3 regions of the Pantoea cypripedii genome follow, and region 1 is predicted to be linked to each of the others. Evidence: predicted binding sites of a transcription regulator. Region 1 holds the regulator's gene; each other region holds the start of a gene.
The links. The regulator Fur, encoded in region 1, represses iron uptake genes when iron is present. The targets are predictions, from matches to a motif close to ATAATAATGAGAACNACTATCAA.
Positions count from the first base shown of each region.

Region 2: HA50_RS08140 (TonB-dependent siderophore receptor) is a predicted target of Fur. The motif match lies at 5,261-5,283, and genes of this name have one in related genera.
Region 3: entS (enterobactin transporter EntS) is a predicted target of Fur. The motif match lies at 4,094-4,116, and genes of this name have one in related genera.

Region 1 is NZ_MLJI01000001.1:1,213,869-1,220,359, forward strand. Features, by position in the region: gene glnS (glutamine--tRNA ligase) at 1-1,666, shown strand, start outside; gene HA50_RS05540 (hypothetical protein) at 1,903-2,298, shown strand; gene fur (ferric iron uptake transcriptional regulator) at 2,357-2,803, opposite strand; gene fldA (flavodoxin FldA) at 3,158-3,688, opposite strand; gene ybfE (LexA regulated protein) at 3,811-4,086, opposite strand; gene ybfF (esterase) at 4,255-5,019, opposite strand; gene seqA (replication initiation negative regulator SeqA) at 5,267-5,809, shown strand; gene pgm (phosphoglucomutase (alpha-D-glucose-1,6-bisphosphate-dependent)) at 5,835-6,491, shown strand, end outside.
Region 2 is NZ_MLJI01000001.1:1,735,540-1,742,030, forward strand. Features, by position in the region: gene HA50_RS08120 (transketolase family protein) at 1-311, shown strand, start outside; gene HA50_RS08125 (FGGY family carbohydrate kinase) at 314-1,801, shown strand; gene HA50_RS08130 (flagellar brake protein) at 1,841-2,575, opposite strand; gene HA50_RS08135 (GlsB/YeaQ/YmgE family stress response membrane protein) at 2,759-3,007, shown strand; gene HA50_RS08140 (TonB-dependent siderophore receptor) at 3,102-5,201, opposite strand; gene treA (alpha,alpha-trehalase TreA) at 5,396-6,491, opposite strand, start outside.
Region 3 is NZ_MLJI01000001.1:564,542-571,032, reverse strand. Features, by position in the region: gene HA50_RS02575 (enterobactin synthase subunit F) at 1-1,187, shown strand, start outside; gene HA50_RS02570 (ATP-binding cassette domain-containing protein) at 1,289-2,089, opposite strand; gene fepG (iron-enterobactin ABC transporter permease) at 2,086-3,039, opposite strand; gene fepD (Fe(3+)-siderophore ABC transporter permease) at 3,054-4,010, opposite strand; gene entS (enterobactin transporter EntS) at 4,193-5,443, shown strand; gene fepB (Fe2+-enterobactin ABC transporter substrate-binding protein) at 5,438-6,403, opposite strand.

The DNA of each region.
Region 1 (6,491 bases):
GAGTGAGGCTGAAGCCCGCCCAACGAACTTTATTCGTCAGATTATCGACGAAGATTTGGCGAGCGGTAAGCACAACAGCGTGCATACCCGTTTCCCGCCTGAGCCCAATGGTTACCTGCATATTGGCCATGCGAAATCGATCTGTCTGAACTTTGGTATCGCGCAAGATTACCAGGGTCAGTGCAATCTGCGCTTCGACGACACCAACCCGGTGAAAGAAGATATGGAGTTCGTTGAATCCATCAAGCGTGACGTGCAATGGCTGGGCTTTGAATGGAGCGGAGACGTTTGTTACTCCTCAGACTATTTCGACCAGCTGTATAACTACGCCGTGGAGCTGATCAATAAAGGCCTCGCCTATGTTGATGAGCTGACGCCAGAAGAGATCCGCGAATACCGTGGCTCCCTGACCGCACCGGGCAAAAACAGCCCATATCGCGATCGTACCCCGGCTGAAAACCTCGCGTTGTTTGAAAAAATGCGTGATGGTGGTTTCGAGGAAGGTAAAGCCTGCCTGCGCGCCAAAATCGACATGGCATCCAACTTTATCGTGATGCGCGATCCGGTGCTGTACCGTATTAAGTTTGCGGAACATCATCAGACTGGCAAAAAATGGTGCATCTACCCGATGTACGATTTCACCCACTGCATTTCCGATGCGCTGGAAGGTATCACTCATTCGCTCTGCACCCTGGAATTCCAGGATAACCGTCGTCTGTATGACTGGGTGCTGGATAACATCTCCATTCCGGTACATCCGCGTCAGTATGAATTCTCGCGCCTGAATCTGGAATATGCCGTGATGTCGAAGCGTAAGCTGACACAGCTGGTGAGCGAGAAGGTCGTTGAAGGCTGGGATGACCCGCGTATGCTGACCGTTTCTGGTTTGCGCCGCCGTGGTTACAGTGCCGCCTCGATTCGTGAGTTCTGCCGCCGCATTGGCGTGACCAAGCAGGACAATATCGTGGAGATGGCGTCGCTGGAGTCATGCATTCGTGATGATCTCAACGAGAACGCACCGCGCGCGATGGCGGTACTCGATCCGCTGAAAGTGGTGATTGAGAACCTGCCTGCGGGTCATGAAGAAATCATCACCATGCCAAACCATCCCAACAAACCGGAGATGGGCACGCGTGATGTGCCGTTCAGCCGCGAAGTGTGGATCGATCGCGCGGATTTCCGTGAAGAAGCCAATAAACAGTACAAACGTCTGGTGCTGGGCAAAGAAGTCCGTCTGCGTAATGCTTACGTGATCCGTGCAGAGCGCGTGGCAAAAGACGAAGAAGGCAATATCACCTGCATCTACTGTAGCTGTGACGTTGATACCCTGAGCAAAGATCCGGCTGATGGCCGCAAGGTGAAGGGTGTGATCCACTGGGTTTCAGCGATCCACGCGCTGCCAGCGGAATTCCGTCTCTACGATCGTCTGTTCAGCGTGCCAAATCCGGGAGCGGCTGAGGATTTCCTCACCACCATTAACCCGAATTCGCTGGAAATCAAACAGGGCTTTGTCGAGCCGGGACTGCGTGATGCCGATGCACTGGCGCCGTATCAGTTTGAACGTGAAGGTTATTTCTGCGCAGACAGCGTTTACTCACAGCCCTCTAAGCTGGTGTTTAACCGCACTGTCGGTTTACGTGATACCTGGGCGAAAATCGGCGATTAATCCTTTTTGTCGTTATCACCATATCATCACGAAAGGGCGAGCAATCGCCCTTTTTTATTGGCTGTAATTTCGGGCTGGCAACCTTTTATGCTGTAGGCTGTGAAAGGCGTTTGTTACCGGGATTTGCAACTAATCTGACTTTAGTAAAATTAATCCATTTGCGAGTGTGAAAAACTGTATTTCAGGTAGGCTATGCGCTCCCAGACGTTGCTCCGCGGGTTATAAAAGGAAAAAAAATGACGAGTCTCGCTCAGGAAGCCAAACACAGCGTAGTGGTTTTACATCAGCTTATCGAACGTATTTTTAATCAGTCAGAGGGCACTGACGACAGCATTGAGTTGTTTCTCTCGCATTTTCACCCGGATTTCAAAATGGTGACCCCGCAGGGAAAACAGCTGGATTTGAATGCGACGGAGGTGTTGTTCCGCCAGTTGCGTGGTCAGCGGGAAGGGATGCGCATCGCGACCAGCGAACATGCCATCATTTCACAGCAAAGCCAGGAAGTGACCATTCAATATCGTGAATTGCAAATGATGAACGGCAACAACCAGAGCCGCATTTCTCTGGCGGTGCTGGATTGCACCACCTCCATTCCGCGCTGGCGTTACCTGCAGGAAACGCTGGTTCTGTAATTTCAGGCATAAAAAAACCGGTGCCAGGCACCGGTTTTTTCATACTGCATAGCACACTTTATTGCTTATCGTGGAGCGTCTCGTCTTCGCGGCAGTCTCCCAGCGCACAGTGGCCGTACAGGTACAGGCTGTGGTTGGTGAGTTTGATACCGTGACGTGTTGCGATTTCACGTTGACGCGTCTCAATAGACTCATCACTGAACTCGATCACTTTGCCACAATCCAGGCAGATCAAGTGGTCATGATGATGCTGTTGCGTCAGTTCAAAGACGGATTTGCCACCTTCAAAGTTATGACGAGTCACGATACCCGCGTCATCAAACTGGTTAAGAACGCGATATACCGTTGCCAGACCAATCTCTTCGCCCATGTCGATCAGGCGTTTGTACAAATCTTCCGCACTGACGTGATGGCACTCGGGTTCCTGAAGCACTTCCAGAATTTTCAGTCTGGGTAGAGTGACTTTCAGGCCAGCCTTCTTCAATGCGGAGTTGTTGTCAGTCATGCGGATATTGTCCTGTTACTTTGCTAGTCACTTGCGGCGCAGGGCCTTGAATGTCGATCACGCGCATTCTCATTTGCGTCTCATTATAGAACTCAAGCAGTGAAATGAAAACCAAGGGCACGTCCTGAAATCACCAATGGCTGTAGGGATAAATGTCGCTAACGCCGGCGGGGATCGTACAGGTCTTTGTTTCCATTTCACTCAGCCTCATTCTGATGCCAGAGGAATAAGCGGATGACCGTTACGGGTATTCTACAGATTTGCAGGTAAAAGTTAAAAAAACGTGGCTATTATTTTTATAGGAATTTCCGATTCTCAATGTGAGCCAGCGCCCACATTGAGTAGGAAAGGGGATCAGGCTTCGATAATGTCTTTCAACTGCAGCTCATCGAAAATCTGTTTCACCCACTTATCAACACGTTCGTTGGTCAGTTCCGGCTGACGATCTTCATCGATAGCCAGACCAAGGAAGTGTTTGTCATCGGCCAGACCTTTGGATGCTTCGAAGTGGTAACCTTCAGTCGGCCAGTGACCGACAATCACCGCACCATTTGGCTCGATAATGTCACGGATGGTGCCCATCGCATCACAGAAGTATTCTGCATAATCTTCCTGGTCGCCACAGCCGAACAGCGCAACCAGTTTGCCATTGAAGTCGATCTCTTCCAGTGTCGGGAAGAAATCATCCCAGTCACACTGCGCTTCGCCGTAGTACCAGGTCGGAATGCCCAGCAACAGAATATCGAATGCTTCGAGATCTTCTTTAGTGCTCTTGGCAATGTCATGCACTTCGGCCACGTCTTTACCCAGTTGTTTCTGGATCATTTTTGCAATGTTTTCAGTGTTGCCGGTATCGCTGCCGAAGAAAATGCCTACGATTGCCATGGGTTAAGTGACCTCTTAAATCCTGATATTGAATACGTAATTACAGCGAATGATAGCAGACCGGGCAAAGTGGCGGAACTTGTAAAGCCGTGACTTTTGTTCCTGCGTGCGGTCTGCGCCTGTTACGACAGTTTGAGCTGCGCCAGCAGCATTTGTTCAATCAATTCGCTACGGCTGATGTTTTGTTGCTCAGCCAGGGTGTTGAGTGCATCAACGGCCTCGCTGCTCATTTTCAGCTCAACACGACGCAATCCTCGCACTTTATCGCGTTTCAGCTGATTGCGTTTGTTAATCCGCAACTGTTCGTCACGCGTCAGCGGACTGGTTTTGGGGCGACCGGGACGCCGCTCATCAGCGAAGAGATCGAGCGTGGTACGGTCAGTCTGTTCTTTTGCCATGATTTGTAAAACTGAGTGGGCGCGAACGGCGGAAAGGCGCTGCGCGATTTATACATTATCGGCCCGGCCACGGTGAAAAAATCATCCGTGGCAAATTTTTAGCGCGACATCATACTCCAGCGCCCCTTACTACGCCAACCTTAAACGGTTCGCGGCAAGCTTTTGCTTTTACAGTACAAAAAATCGGCGCACTGCGCGTAAAACGGCTTCGGGTTTTTCGGCATGGACCCAGTGCCCGGCTCCGCTGATGACATGCGCATGTGCCTGGGGGAACTGGCGCAACAACGCATCACGGTGCTGATTATCCAGATAGGGAGAATCACCGCCGCGGATAAACAGCGCCGGATGCGGCCATGCAGGCACCTCTTCCCAGCCGGAGATGGTGGTGTAGTTGTCCCACAACACCGGCACATTGAAGCGCCATTCACCGTCCTGGAACGATTTCAGAATGAACTGAATCACGCCTTCTTCATCCAGCAGGGTGCGCATCACCTCAGCGGCTTCGCTGCGGCGCGTGACCCCAGCCGCACTTACGGCACGGATAGCGGCGAATATTTCATCATGGCGACGCGTCTGATAATCGACCGGGGCGATATCGATCATCACCAGTTTTTCAATACGGTGCGGCGCGATGGTGCTTAACGCCATGGCAATTTTGCCGCCCATCGAATGACCGACGACGCTGACACGATCGATGCCCTGGGCATCCAGCGTTTCAACCATATCCTGCGCCATCGCCGGATAGTTCATGATTTCGCTGCGGCTGGAAAGGCCGTGATTGCGGACATCAACCTGCAGGGTAGGGCAGGCATCGCGCAGGCCACGCGCCAGTACACCGAGGTTATCCAGGCTGCCAAACAGGCCATGAATTAACAGAATAGGGGTAGCATCGGGAGCAGATTGTTCAGTTTGCAGACGGGCATTCAAAATCATGGCAAAGTTCTTACGGTTGTGAGCTTCGCTTAGGTTATCATGGATCCACCTGTCCAGGAGCCAGCCAGGTGGGTATTAGGGCATTATCTGACTTTTGCCCTGAAACGATGCCAGCGCTATCGGCAGCCTGGGATTTAACTTTATAATCCTCATGTTAGAACCCGCTCACATTTTGCACGGCAGGATTTTGCTAAGGCCTTTGCAGAAATGCGTGGTTCTGTCATTTGCCAGAATCGTACGGAAAAAGATGAAAACGATTGAAGTTGACGAAGAACTCTACCGTTATATTGCCAGCCACACCCAGCACATTGGCGAAAGCGCCTCCGAAATTTTGCGCCGCATGCTGAAGTTCACTGCCGGTCAGAGTGCCCCTGCAACCCCTGTTGTGGCTCAGGCTGCAGCAAAAGAATCACAGCCAGTGCGCAGCGAACCGCGCCCGCAGGATCGCGTTCGCGCGGTACGTGAACTGCTACTTTCCGATGAGTATGCGGAGCAAAAAAAGGCGGTTAACCGCTTCATGCTGGTCTTGTCAACGCTCTATCGTCTTGATCCCGCAGCCTTTGCTGAGGCCACTGCTTCACTGCAGGGGCGTACCCGTGTTTATTTTGCGGGTGACGAGCATACGCTGTTGCAAAATGGCACCCATACTAAGCCGAAGCACGTGCCCGGCACGCCGTATTGGGTGATCACCAATACCAATACTGGTCGCAAATGCAGCATGGTGGAGCACATCATGTTAGCCATGCAGTTCCCTGCGGAACTGACAGAGAAAGTTTGCGGCACCATTTAAACTGAAGCGTCAGGGAGAAGCGCCAATGGCCAATCACCCCCGTGCCGGGCAACCTGCCCAGCAGAGCGATTTGATTAACGTTGCACAATTAACCTCTCAGTACTACGTTTTGCAGCCTGATGTGGCTAATCCGGAACATGCGGTGAAATTTGGCACCTCCGGCCATCGTGGTAGCGCAGGACGTCAGAGCTTCAACGAAATGCACATTCTGGCGATTGCTCAGGCGATTGCGGAAGAGCGTAAAAAGAACGGCATCACTGGCCCGTGCTATGTCGGTAAAGACACGCATGCGCTGTCTGAACCGGCAATTCTGTCTGTACTGGAAGTGCTGGCGGCTAACGGCGTGGATGTGATTGTGCAGCAGGACAACGGTTATACACCGACGCCAGCGATTTCTAACGCCATCCTGGAGCACAATAAACGTGGTGGTGCTCAGGCTGATGGCATCGTCATCACGCCGTCGCACAACCCACCGGAAGACGGTGGCATCAAATACAACCCGCCGAATGGTGGTCCGGCCGATACTAACGTCACTAAAGTGGTGGAAGATCGTGCTAACCAGCTGATGAAAGGTGGATTGAAAGAGGTGAAGCGTCTGCCACTGGATCAGGCGTGGGCCAGCGGTCATATCGTTGAACAGGATCTGATTCAGCCTTACGTGGAAGGTCTGGCGCAGGTGATT
Region 2 (6,491 bases), 520 kb from region 1:
AGGCACAGGGGATCGATCCAGGTGTGATCGCCATTCCATCGATTCGCCCTTGTGATACCCAACAGCTGCGCGACCTGTTAAATCACTATCCAGCGGTGATCACCGTGGAAGAACATAACGTTAACGGCGGCGTAGGCAGCCTGGTGGCGGAGGTGCTGGCCGAAGGGGGCTGTGGCATCCCGCTGTTACGGCTGGGGATCCCGGATGGGCAATACGCCATCGCCGGAGATCGCGCCTCTACCCGTGCCCGGCATAGCATTGATGCTGCTGGCGTAGTGAACAATGCAGTGCGCATTTGCGCAGGAGCGTGAACATGGCAGGGCCGTTAATACTGGCGATTGATGAGGGCACCACCAACGCCAAGGCGATTGCCGTGGACCGCAGCGGCACGGTGGTAGCGCGTGGCAGCCAGCCGCTGACGCTGGCCCATCCACAGCCGGGGCTGGCGGAGCAGGACCCGCTGGCGATCTGGCAGGCGGTAAAACAGGCGGTGACGGATTGCCTGGCACAATGTGGCGGTGCGCCGGTCGCCGCTGTGGCGATCAGCAATCAACGTGAGTCGGTGCTGATCTGGCAGCGGCGTGACGGGCAGCCGCTCACCCCGCTGGTGAGCTGGCAGGACCGCCGTTCCGAATCGTTCTGCCGTGATTTGCGCCAGGCGGGCAAAGCGGCACGCATCACCGGCCTGACCGGGCTGGCGGTTGACCCGATGTTTCCCGCCGCCAAACTGACCGGCATGCTGGCGACGCTGCCGGACGGTCTGGTGCGCGCGCAGGCAGGAGAGCTGTGCATCGGCACCGTTGATAGCTGGTTAAGCTGGCAACTCACCGGCGGCGAGTGTTTTGTGACCGACCATGCCAATGCGGCCCGCACCCAGTTGTATAGCCTGCATGCGGGAGACTGGGATGATGAGCTGCTGGCGTTGTTTCATATTCCGCGCGCCGCCCTGCCACAAATTGTCCCTTCTGCCAGTGCGCAGGGAGTGGTGACCATTGGAGATATTCCCGGTTTAGCGCCCGGTACGCCGCTGCTGGCGCGTATCGGTGATTCCCATGCGGCGTTACAGGCGCAGCGCAACGGCAGCGAAGAGGTGGTGAAAGCCACGTACGGCACCGGATCGTCCCTGATGATGTCGATGGCAACGCCGTTGCTGACGGACAACGGCCTCAGCACCACGGTGGCCTGGCATGACGGCACCCTACGTTTTGCCTTTGAGGGCAATATCACCCACACCGGTTCTGGCGCCGCCTGGCTCGGACGCATGATCGGCGTCAGTGATCCACGGGAACTGACGCGCATGGCGCAAAGCACGCCAGATAACCAGGGTGTCTATTTTGTTCCGGCGCTGTCCGGACTGGGCGCGCCCTGGTGGGATCTGAAAGCCCGCGGCATGTTATGCGGCTTAACCGATGCGGCAACACCTGCGGTGCTGGCGCGAGTGGCACTGGAATCGATCACCTTTCAGATCGCCGATGTGTTTTTCGCCATGGAACAGGCGAGTGGCGTGCAGTTAGCGACGCTGTGCGTGGATGGCAGCGCCACGGAAAACAGCTGGCTGATGCAGTTGCAGGCCGATGTGTTGCAGCGTCCGTTGCACCGGGCGCCGACGCCGGAAGTCTCGGCGCTGGGCGCGGCATTGCTGGCCGGACGTACGCTGGGCTGGTGGCAGCAGGGCAGTGAAATGGCGGCATTGCAGGGTGGCAGCGTGATCTATCCGCAGGAGGAGCGGGCGCAACAGATACAGGAAAACTATAAAGGCTGGCTCGACGCAGTGTCACGCTGCCGTTATCAGCCCCATTAGTCTCGAACAGTGCGGCGCGACCAGGCCGCGCCGTGATGGTTACTGGAATCGATTCGCCTTGTCGCGCGCCAGGCGTTCCAGCGCAAAGATCACCTGCTGCAACTGGCGTTCCTGCACTGGTTCGATCGCGGTAAAGCGGAAACTCAGCCGTGGGGTAGTACGGGTTTCATTTTTGCTGGTGACGGTGCTGCGTTCGCCGATATGCAGCAGCTGCGCTGTCACCTCAAAATGACCATATTCCCCCAGTTCAACGCGCAGATGTTTAAACGAGTCGCCCTGACTCAGGCCTTCGGGCAGTTTTTCATCCACCAGCACCCCAATGCCGCCCAGCGACAGATCCTGCAAGCGAAAACGCACTTTGTTGCCGTCCGGCCATTCACTGTGGCACCAGAACACCGGTTCCATCGGCGCACTCACGCGGAAAAATTCACGCCGCTGAATTTGCCACACCAGTTCGGGCAAAGGGGCGCTAAAGGCAGGCAGCCCTTCATAAGTCACTTGCTGCAAACCGCTCAGGCTGAACTCCACTTTCGCCCCCTGGGTTTCCGCCGCGATGTTGACTTCGCCGCTACTTAACGCCAGGGCGTTATCCTGCGCATTGCTGCCGAGATCGAAGATCACCTGATCTTCGTCCGTTGCCAGCATCCGGCTGATAAACTGACTGTGGGAGACGCTCACCATCAACGGGGTCTGATAACGTAACAGGTCTTTCATCACATTCAGAACCGCCAATGTGCCTCGTTTTAGATATTGTTCTTTGTCGGCTTCTTTCACGTCCTGCTCCACTTTCCGATCGTTACCATCACGCATGTGCGGCTTTGCGACTGTTATCGGTACAGAATAAAGAAGCTTTAGCCTGCTAACTATTTTTTCCCGTTGCGTTTGTGCAGCAGATCAAAAATCCCCGACTATACTTAGCGCTGTGAACACCTTGATTAATAAAGTAAGGAGCATCAAATGGGTATCATTTCATGGATTATTTTTGGCTTGGTTGCCGGGATTATTGCTAAATGGATTATGCCAGGTAAGGACGGCGGCGGATTTATCATGACCGTGGTTCTCGGCGTGGTGGGTGCGGTTGTCGGCGGCTGGATCAGTACCCTGTTTGGCTTTGGTAAGGTGGATGGATTTAACTTCGGCAGCTTCGTGGTGGCGGTGATTGGTGCCATCGTGGTGCTGTGGATTTACCGTAAAGTTCGCAGTTAGTTATTTCTGAAATCCGTAGCGGCGCGATTTATCGCGCGGGTTTTAGAAGACGCGCGATAAATCGCGCCGCTACGGGATAGGCTTTGTTTAAGATTTAAAAATCATAACCAATGGTTGCCGTCACGGTACGTTCCGCACCACGGTAGCAATAACCGGTACCATAACAGGCTGCGAGGTATTTACGGTCAGTCAGGTTATTGGCCGTCACCTGCAACCACGCCCCTTTCAGACCTGAATGCCACGCGCTCAAATCAGCACGCACTGAAGCATCAAACAGCGTCACCGACGGCAGACGTGTGGTGTTTTCGTTATCTGCCCATTGCTTACCGATGTAACGCACGCCCGCCCCGGCGCTCAGGCCGTAATCAAACTGATAATGCCCCCAGAAGGATGCCATGCTGTTAGGGGTGACGTAAGGCGTATGGCCATCGTTGCCATCCACCGAGTCCTTAAAGCGCAGATGGTTCAGAGTATATCCGGCAATGGTGCTGAAGCGTGGGGTCAGCTGATTACGTGCCTCCAGTTCGATCCCCTGTGAATGGACCTTGCCGGAAGGTGTATAGGTGCCGGATATCACGTCACGGTTGGCGACATCGTTCTGCGTCAGGTCGTACACCGCGATCGAGTACATATCCCGCGTGCCCACCGGCTGGTATTTCACCCCGGCCTCATATTGCTCGGAGGTGGTCGGTTTCAACTGGTTGCCATTGGGATCGGTCAGCGAGGCTGGGGTGATCGCCTGGCTCCAGCTGACATAAGGGGAGATACCATTATCGAAGGCATATAACAGGGCCGCGCGGCCACTGATATGGTCGTCCTGGCGGCGGCTGGTGCCATTTTCGGAGACGATACGATCATAACGGCCGGAAAGATCCATATGCCAGCGATCCAGCTGTAACTCATCCTGTAAATAGAGACCGGTCTGATAGTAACGGCGCGTCTCTGCGGCCCAGTCGTAATCCGGCATGGTACCCACCGCTTCGCCGGTCCACGGATTGAGTGAGCTGGCATAGCCGCTGGCACTCAAAATATCGTTCTTATAACGATGATACTCAGCGCCGAGGGTGACACGATGCTGCAATGCGCCGGTGCTGAAATCCGCCTGCAACTGGTTATCCGTCGCCCAGGCCGACAGCGAGGAGCGTTCACCGGAATAATAACGGGTCAGCAGGTCCGGGTTGGTGGCATCCCAGCCAATCTGGTAGACCTGGTCCAGATCAACATTGGAGTGGCTGTAGCTGCCGGTGGTATGCACCGACCACACTTCATTGAAACGATGGGAGAAATCATAGCTATAGATCTGCTCATGACGTTTGAATTGATCGAGGGCGCTATCCCCTTCATAGAAACTGTCGCTCAGCTTGCGGCCATTATGGCTGTACAACGTACCTTCGGCAGGCACCGAACCGTGATAGCCACCGGAAGGATCTTTTTGCAGGTAAGCACGCAGAATCAGGCTGGTATCTTCGTCCGGTTGCCACATCAGCTGGGGCGAAATGGCGTACTTCTCTTCACGGGTATGATCGTATTGCGTGTCGCTGTTGCGGGTGATGCCGGTGAGACGAAATGCCCATTGATCGTTTATCGCGTTGGTGTAATCAAAGGCAGCGCTGTTGGTGGCATGGGTGCCGGTTGACAGCCGGAAGTGCCCCTCTTCAGAGAACTGCGGGCGTTTACTCACCATATTCACCAGGCCACCCGGCACCGTCTGACCATATAACGCCGAGGAGGGGCCTTTGATCACATCGATACGATCAAGAAACCACGGGTCCACCTGCAAAATATTGAAGCTGCCGCCATCGCTCATTACGCGCAGGCCGTCGAGGAAGGTGTTATCCACATCGCCACCGTGGAAGCCGCGCAGCGAGATGGTGTCATAACGGGTCGCGGCACCACCAAAGTTGGTAAACACGCCGGGGGTGTAATTCAAAGCCTGATTAAGATCGGTTGCCCCCTGATCATCCATCTGCTGCCGTGTGACTACCGAAATCGACTGCGGCGTGGTGATAAGCGGCTGGTCAGTTTTACTCGCGCCGCTGCTGCGGGTGACAAGGTAGCCCTGGGTCGGCGAGGTGGCGCTTTCCTGCGGTTGAGCGGTGACGACCAATGAGTCTTCAGCAACGCTGAGGCCGGGTAACGCCAGTGCCAGCGTGCACAACACACGGCAACGATTGAGGGTAAACAGGCGGGTCATGATGATTCCTCGGACAGAAAAGGGCAGGTGGTTGCCAAAAAGTGTTAATAGAAATAGAAATTAGAGTGAGAATTATTATCTTTTAGATAAGGTCATTTCAAGATGTAAAAAAATCATCATGTCGCTGTGAGGAAAATTAACAGCTGAAGGGATTGTACCGGCGCGATTTATCGCGCCGGTACAGGGCATGGCGATTAATGTGTGGCAGTCAGCGTCGGCATATTGGGGATATCCCGTGCGCTATTACAGGTTTTATCTTTCGGACAATATTTGTCGAGCAGCATTAGCGTCACGCCGTTGGTCCAGCCGAAGCCGTCTTGCAGGGGGTATTCACCGCCGCCGCCACCGCCGAGCTGTGCGCCTTCCACCACATATTTTTCCACCAGCTTGTGCTGTTTGTCGTAAGTCATCTGGACGTTTTGCAGGAAGCGCTGACCAATCTGCTGTGCCAGTTGCGGTTGCTTATAATGCTCCAGTCCGGTCACTGCCACCCATTGCAGGGGAGCCCAGCCATTCGGTGCATCCCATTGCTGGCCGTTATTCACCGTGGTGGTCACCAGTCCACCGGGTTTCAGCAGCTGTTTCTCCACCGCAGTGGCAGTGCGATCCGCCTGTTTATCACTGGCGAGCTGCATATAAAGCGGGAACAGGGTGGCGGCGGTTAGCTGCGGTTGTACCTGCTTTTTCTGCCAGTTGTAATCGGCGTACCAACCCTGCTGCTCATTCCACAGATAGCGATTGATCGCCGCCTGGCGTTTTTCCGCCTGTGCGGCAAATTGCTGTGCCTGATCGTTGTTTTTCGCCAGCTTCGCCGCTTTGGCTAAGGTTTGTTCGAGGTGAAACAGCAGGCTGTTCAGGTCAACAGGCACCAGTTGCGTGGTGCGGATCGAGGCCAGATTATGCGCATCGGTAAACCAGCGGGAACTAAAGTCCCAGCCGGAGGCTGCACCTGCACGCAGATCGCGATAGACCTGCTTTTTATCGCGTTGCGGGGCCTTCTGCGCGGTGTTGACATCATCCATCCAGGATTCGGTGCGTGGCACATCGCGATCGTCCCAGTAGCGGTTAAGCAGGGTACCATCACTCAGTTTGACCACCCTCTGGCTGGCCTGGCCTGCGGCGATCTTGTCACTGCCTGCCATCCAGTAGTCATATTCCTTCTGCAACTGCGGCAGGTACTTCGTGTAAACGCCATCACCGTCATGGGTTGCCAGCAAATCAATCATCAGGCTAAAAAACGGCGGTTGTGAGCGGCTCAGATAGTAGCTGCGGTTGCCGTTAGGGATATGG
Region 3 (6,491 bases), 650 kb from region 1:
ATGCCCGCCAGCTGGTCGGTTATGTGATTGCCGATCATGCGGTTGATGGCGAAACGCTACGTCATGCGCTGGCGCAGCAATTGCCCGCCCATATGGTGCCGGTGTCGATTGTGCAGCTGGAAGCCTTCCCGCTCAGCAGCAATGGCAAGCTGGATCGCAAAGCCTTACCGCTACCGCAGGCCGCCATGGCCAGCACCGGACGCGCACCTCATCCAGGGCTGGAAAGCCAGCTGGCAGCGGCGTTTTGCCAGTTGCTGGCGCGCGATAGCATCAGCGCGCAGGATGATTTCTTTGCCCTTGGCGGCCATTCTCTGCTGGCGATGCGTCTTGCTGCACAGTTGCGTCGGGAGCTGCAACAGCCGGTGTCTGTGGGCCAGATCATGGTTGCTTCCACCGTCGAAAAACTGGCGGCCCTGCTGAGTGATGAACAATCTCACCAACAGGCCGGTTTCGAAGCGGTGCTGCCGTTACGCCAGGGTAATGGACCCACGCTGTTCTGCTTCCACCCGGCCTCCGGTTTTGCCTGGCAGTTCAGCATCCTGCAACGCTATCTGGATCCACGCTGGTCGCTGATGGGTATTCAGTCACCGGATACCGATAGCCCGCTGAATCAGAGCGCGCATCTGGATGAGGTTTGTGACGCCCATCTGCGTACCTTGCGTGAGGTGCAGCCGCACGGCCCTTATTACTTCATTGGCTATTCGCTGGGTGGCACCCTGGCGCAGGGCATTGCCGCACGGCTGACAGCTGCCGGAGAAGAGGTGGCGTTCCTTGGCCTGCTCGATACCTGGCCGCCGGAGACGCAGAACTGGGACGAAAAACGCGGTGAGAACGTGCTGGACCCGGCAGTGCTGGAAGAAGTGAACCGTGAGCGTGAGCAGTTTATTGCTGCGCAACGTCATCAGGCGGGTGAAGAGATGCAGGCGATGTTCGATACCATCGAAGCAAACTACGCCAGCTCGGTTCGCCTGCTGGCGACCGCGCGCAGCGCCCGCTTTACCGGACGCGCAACCCTGTTCCTTGCGGAGCAAACGCAGCAACCGGGGCAGGACGCGCGACGCGCCTGGGCACCCTATGTCGGTGAACTGGCAGTGTGGCCGATGGATTGCGCCCACGTAGATATCATTTCACCGCAGATGTTCGAGCAGATTGGTCCCTTGTTGCAGCGACTGCTGAGCGAATTCTGATCCTGATCGCACCTTCTGGTAACGGCGCAATTTATTGCGCGGTTTTTCCGGCATCATGCACGGAACCGCGCGATAAATCGCGCCGCTACACGTCTGTGCTGTTATTTGCCTGGTCGTCCCAGCGGCACGATCATCGGCGTATGTGCCACCGGATCTTCCACAATCACGCAGCGCAAGCCATAGACCTGCTCAATCAGCGCCGGGGTGACGATCTCTGCCGGTTTCCCTTCGGCAATAATCCGCCCATGGCGCATCGCAATCAGGTGCGTGGCATACCGACAGGCATGATTGAGGTCATGCAGCACCACCACCAGCGAACGCCCGTGCTGCTGATTAAGATCCTGCATCAACTCCAGCAGTTCAATCTGATGGGTGATATCCAGCCAGGTGGTCGGTTCATCCAGCAGCAGTAACGGCGTCTGCTGTGCCAGCACCATGGCAATCCACACTCGCTGACGCTGCCCACCGGAGAGCGTATCCACCTGCTGCTGCGCCAGATCAGCCACGCCGGTCGCCAGCATCGCCTGCTGCACCGCCGCTTCATCTTCGGCACGCCAGCGGCCAAACAGCTGCTGATGCGGATAGCGACCACGCGCTACCAGCTCAGTAACGCTGATCCCCGCCGGGGCGTTGGAACTTTGCGGCAACAGGCCGAGACGGCGCGCCACTTCTTTCGTGGGATAACGATTGATGGCTTCACCATCAAGAAAAACCTGGCCTTTCAGCGGAGGATTAAGGCGACTCAGGGTGCGTAGCAGGGTCGATTTGCCGCAGGCATTGGGGCCGATAATCACCGTCAGCTCCCCTTCCGGGATCGCCACCGACAAATTCTCCGCCACCACTTTTTTGTCGTAGCCCAGCGTCAGCCCTTCGCCATAGAGACGTGAAGGAATTTCGGTCATTGGCGTCGCGCCTCCCGCACCAGTAAAGCAATCAGATAAAGTCCACCGAGGCTGACGGTAATCACGCCAACCGGCAATTGATAAGGCAGGAACAGATGCTGCGCGGCAAAATCCGCAGCGATCAATAGCAACGCACCGCACAGCGCGGTCAGCGGCATACCGCCGCCGAGACGACGGGCTATCTGCGGTGCCAGCAAGGCAATAAACGAAATCGGTCCGACCAGTGCAGTCGAGGCTGCGGTCAGCACCACACCAAGCAGCATTAACCACAGGCGGCTGCGCTCCACCGGTACGCCAAGCGCACAGGCGGTGTCATCCCCCATCTCCAGCAGACGCATCCGGCGTGCCAGCAGCGCCACCAGCAGCAGACTCAGCAATAACACGGCAATCACCGGCGGTGTCTTCGCCCAGGTGATGCCGTTGAGCGACCCGGCACTCCATAAACCGGCGCTGACCGCAGATTCGAGCGACGCGCTGATAATCAGCCAGCTGTTGAGCGCCATCAGCAAGGCACGCACGCTGATGCCGACAATAATCAAACGAAAGGTTTCTACGCCATTACGCCAGGCAAACAGATACACCAGCGCTGCGGTGATAATGCCGCCCAGCAGCGCGGCAAGGGTCATTGCCGAGGCATTTTGATTAAACAGCACCAGCGCCACCAGCACACCGCTATAGGCTCCGGTGTTAAAACCCAAAATATCAGGGCTGCCGAGCGGGTTACGCAGCAGCGACTGGAAAATCGCGCCGCTGATGCCGAGCGCTGCGCCAATCAGCAACGCCATCAGCACACGCGGCAAGCGCCATTCCAGCAGAATCAGTTTTACGTTGCTGGCACCCTCACCCAGCAGCACCTGCCACACCTGTTCACCGCTGATCGGCAGTGCGCCACGCGTCAGCGCCAGAAAAGCCAGCAGTCCGCAGCCCAGCAGCAGCCAGAGCGAATTCATCAGTGCGCGCCGCGTCATACCGCACCTCGCCCTAATTTGCGTCGTACTAGCACGATCAACATTGGCGCGCCAAGCATCGCGGTGACGATGGACACCCGCAGCTCACCAGGTACCAGCAGGCGACCAATAATATCTGCGGCTAATAACAGGATCGGCGTCAGCAGCGCGGTGGCAGGTAGCAACCAGCGATGGTCATTGCCCACCAGCCAGCGTGCCAGATGCGGCGTCATTAAACCGAGAAAAGCGATCGGCCCGACCGCTGCCGTTGCCGCGCCGCACAGCAGCGCTATCGCCAGCAGCCCAAGCAGCTGGGTACGCGCCACGCGGGTTCCCAGTGCCGTCGCCATATCGCCCCCCATACTCAGGCTGTTAAGCGCCTGCGACAGGCAAAAGGCCACCACGCTGCCCACCAGCACCGCCGGAAACAGGGTACGCAAAATGGTGAAATTGCGGATATCCAGCGAACCGCTGTGCCAGAAACGCAGATGATCGTAGATGTCAGGATTGAGCAGCGAAATCCCCGAGGTTAACCCTTCCAGCACCGCCCCCAGCGCCACCCCCGCCAGAGTCAGACGCACCGGATTCACGCGTCCGCCACCAATCGCGCCGGTCATCGCCACCAGCAGCGAAGCCAGTAGCGCGCCGCCAAAAGCAAATCCGAGCCATGCGACCGGTGTGTCGGCACCAAACAGCGCAATGCCCAGCACCACGGCGAAACCCGCCCCGGCGTTCACCCCCAGAATCCCCGGATCGGCCAGCGGGTTGCGCGTCAGGCTTTGCATCAACGCCCCCGCCAGCCCCAGAGCAACGCCTGCCAGCAATCCGGCCAGCGTACGTGGCAGACGCGCATCGCGCACAATCACGCAATCCGCGTCAGAACAGGTTGAGATAAGCGAATGATAAACATCGGAAAAAGAGATAGATTTTGCTCCCAGCATCAAACTGAGGGCAATAAGGAGCACCAGCAGCATCCCTGATCCTGCGAGTGCACGAGTCTGGCGCATAGCGTTCTGAACCTTCTACTTAACAACGTTTTCGCGTGCGTAAGGGAAATATGATAATGATATTTGTTATCGTTATTACTCGTATTTGTCTATGTTATCATGACTCGCCTCACGGAAGATGAGGAAAATTGGTGCAAAAAGGCAAAGAAATGAACAAACCCTCCCACTTTATTGATCTCTCCCTGCTTAAATCCCACCCGGCGTTTCGCGCGGTGTTTATCGCCCGTTTTATCTCGATTGTCGCCCTCGGCATGCTGGCGGTGGCGGTACCGGTACAAATTCAGCAGATGACGGCGTCATCCTGGCTGGTCGGTCTGGGGGTGACTGTAGCAGCCTGCGGCATGTTTATCGGTTTGCTGACCGGGGGCGTGCTGGCCGACCGCTATGAACGTAAGAAGCTGATTTTATTCGCCCGTTCTACCTGCGGCCTTGGCTTTGTCGGGCTGGCGATTAACGCTGCATTACCACAGCCCTCACTGATGGCGGTGTATCTGCTGGGATTGTGGGATGGCTTCTTTGGTGCGATTGGCGTGACCGCGCTGCTGGCTGCGACACCGGCGCTGGTCGGGCGCGAAAACCTGATGCAGGCCGGTGCCCTGACCATGCTAACCGTACGCTTCGGCTCGATTCTCTCCCCGGCGATTGCCGGTATGGTGATTGCCAGCGGCGGTGTGGTGTGGAACTTCGCACTGGCAGCGGCGGGCACCCTGCTGACCGTGCTGACTCTGCTCAAACTCCCGCCATTGCCGCTACCGCCGCAGCCGCGTGAGAACCCATTGAAATCACTCGCCGTGGGTGTGCAGTTCCTGTTTAGCACGCCGCTGGTGGGAATGGCGGCACTGATCGGTGCACTGGTGACGCTGGCCAGTGCCATCCGCGTGCTGTACCCGGCCCTGGCACCGCATTGGGAGGTCAGCGCCGATCGGCTCGGATTGATGTTTGCCGCGGTGCCACTCGGCGCGGCGGTAGGGGCATTAACCAGTGGCCGCCTGGCGCATGCCAGCCGCCCGGGGCTGCTGATTCTCAGCAGCGCGATTGCCGCTTTCGTTGCGCTGGGGCTGTTTGGCCTGATGCCATCATTCCCCCTCGCCCTGCTGTGCCTGGTGGCTTTTGGCTACTTCAGTTCAATTACCAGCCTGGTGCAGTACACCATGATCCAGGCGTTAACGCCGGATGCGCTTCTTGGGCGGATCAACAGTCTGTGGACGGCACAGAATGTCACGGGCGATGCGCTGGGGGCGGCAATGATTGGCGCGATGGGATCATGGCTGCTGCCACCGCAGGCCGCGACAATGTTTGGCTTCGCGGCGGCGGTGTTGGGTGTGCTGATGTGGTTTTTGATGGGGCGCTTACGCCGCTATCAACCGCCAGCGGTCACGCTGGCGGAAGACGCATCATGATTTAACGAACAATTTCTCCAGACGCGCCAGCAGATTGCTGGCGCTGTAGTAATCAAGGCGGAAGGTATCCGCCCCCAGCGCATACACCTGCTTATGCGTGACTGCCTCGTTTTGTGCCAGGAACGGATTGCTCAGTACCGATTGTGCGGTTTTATCATCGGCAGCAAACAGCAGGAAGCTGTGGCCGGTCAGGCCGCTGGCAACGGTTTCACCCGATAGCTGAATGATATCTTTACGCTGCCCCATGCTGTGACTCTGCTGAATATTGGCCGGGGGCATCGCCAGGGTGAAACCGAGCTGCTGCAACAATTTGCCCTGGGCTGATTCTGCCGTCCACAGATTCACCGCACGCCCGTCACCGTTCCACACCATGGCAGAAACCGGCTGCGGTGGCAGCGTGATGGCTTTTTTCAGTGCCGCTTCACGATCGTCGAAAGCCTTAATGCGCTGTGCCGCCTGCGCTTCGTGGCCGGTGGCGTCGCCGAGCAGCGTCACCAGATCCTGCCAGCTTTTATCGTCGTAGTTGATCACCAAAGTCGGAGCAATGGCAGACAGCTGACTGACCAGCTTGATGGCGGAGTCATTGCCGGTGGCGCTGACGATAATCAGATCCGGCGCTTCCGCCGCAACAGCTTCCGCACTGGGTTCACCGATATACAGACGCTTCACGCCACGCTGTTTCGCCACCTCGCCCCACTGACGGAAGAATCCCTGATCGTCAGAAAGACGGCTGTTAGGGGCAGTCGCCCCCGAGGCGATCACCGGGGCATCAATCGCCAGCAGCGAACCAGTCAGCGTGAGGCTGGTCGAGACAATGCGCTGCGGCGCTTTGCTGAGCGTGACGATGCCCTGCTCGGTTTGAATCTTGCGCGGCCAGCCCTGATCAGCGCGCGCCATGCTGCTGAAAGCCTGCAAAATGAACAACAGGACAAACGTGCCCCATAATCCGCATTTATTCATAAGTTTTCATCCACCGTTTAGCTTAATTCGGCGACCGGCATCAGCGCCGGAAAACGCCTAAAGATAAGGGAACTCCCGCGAATCGATT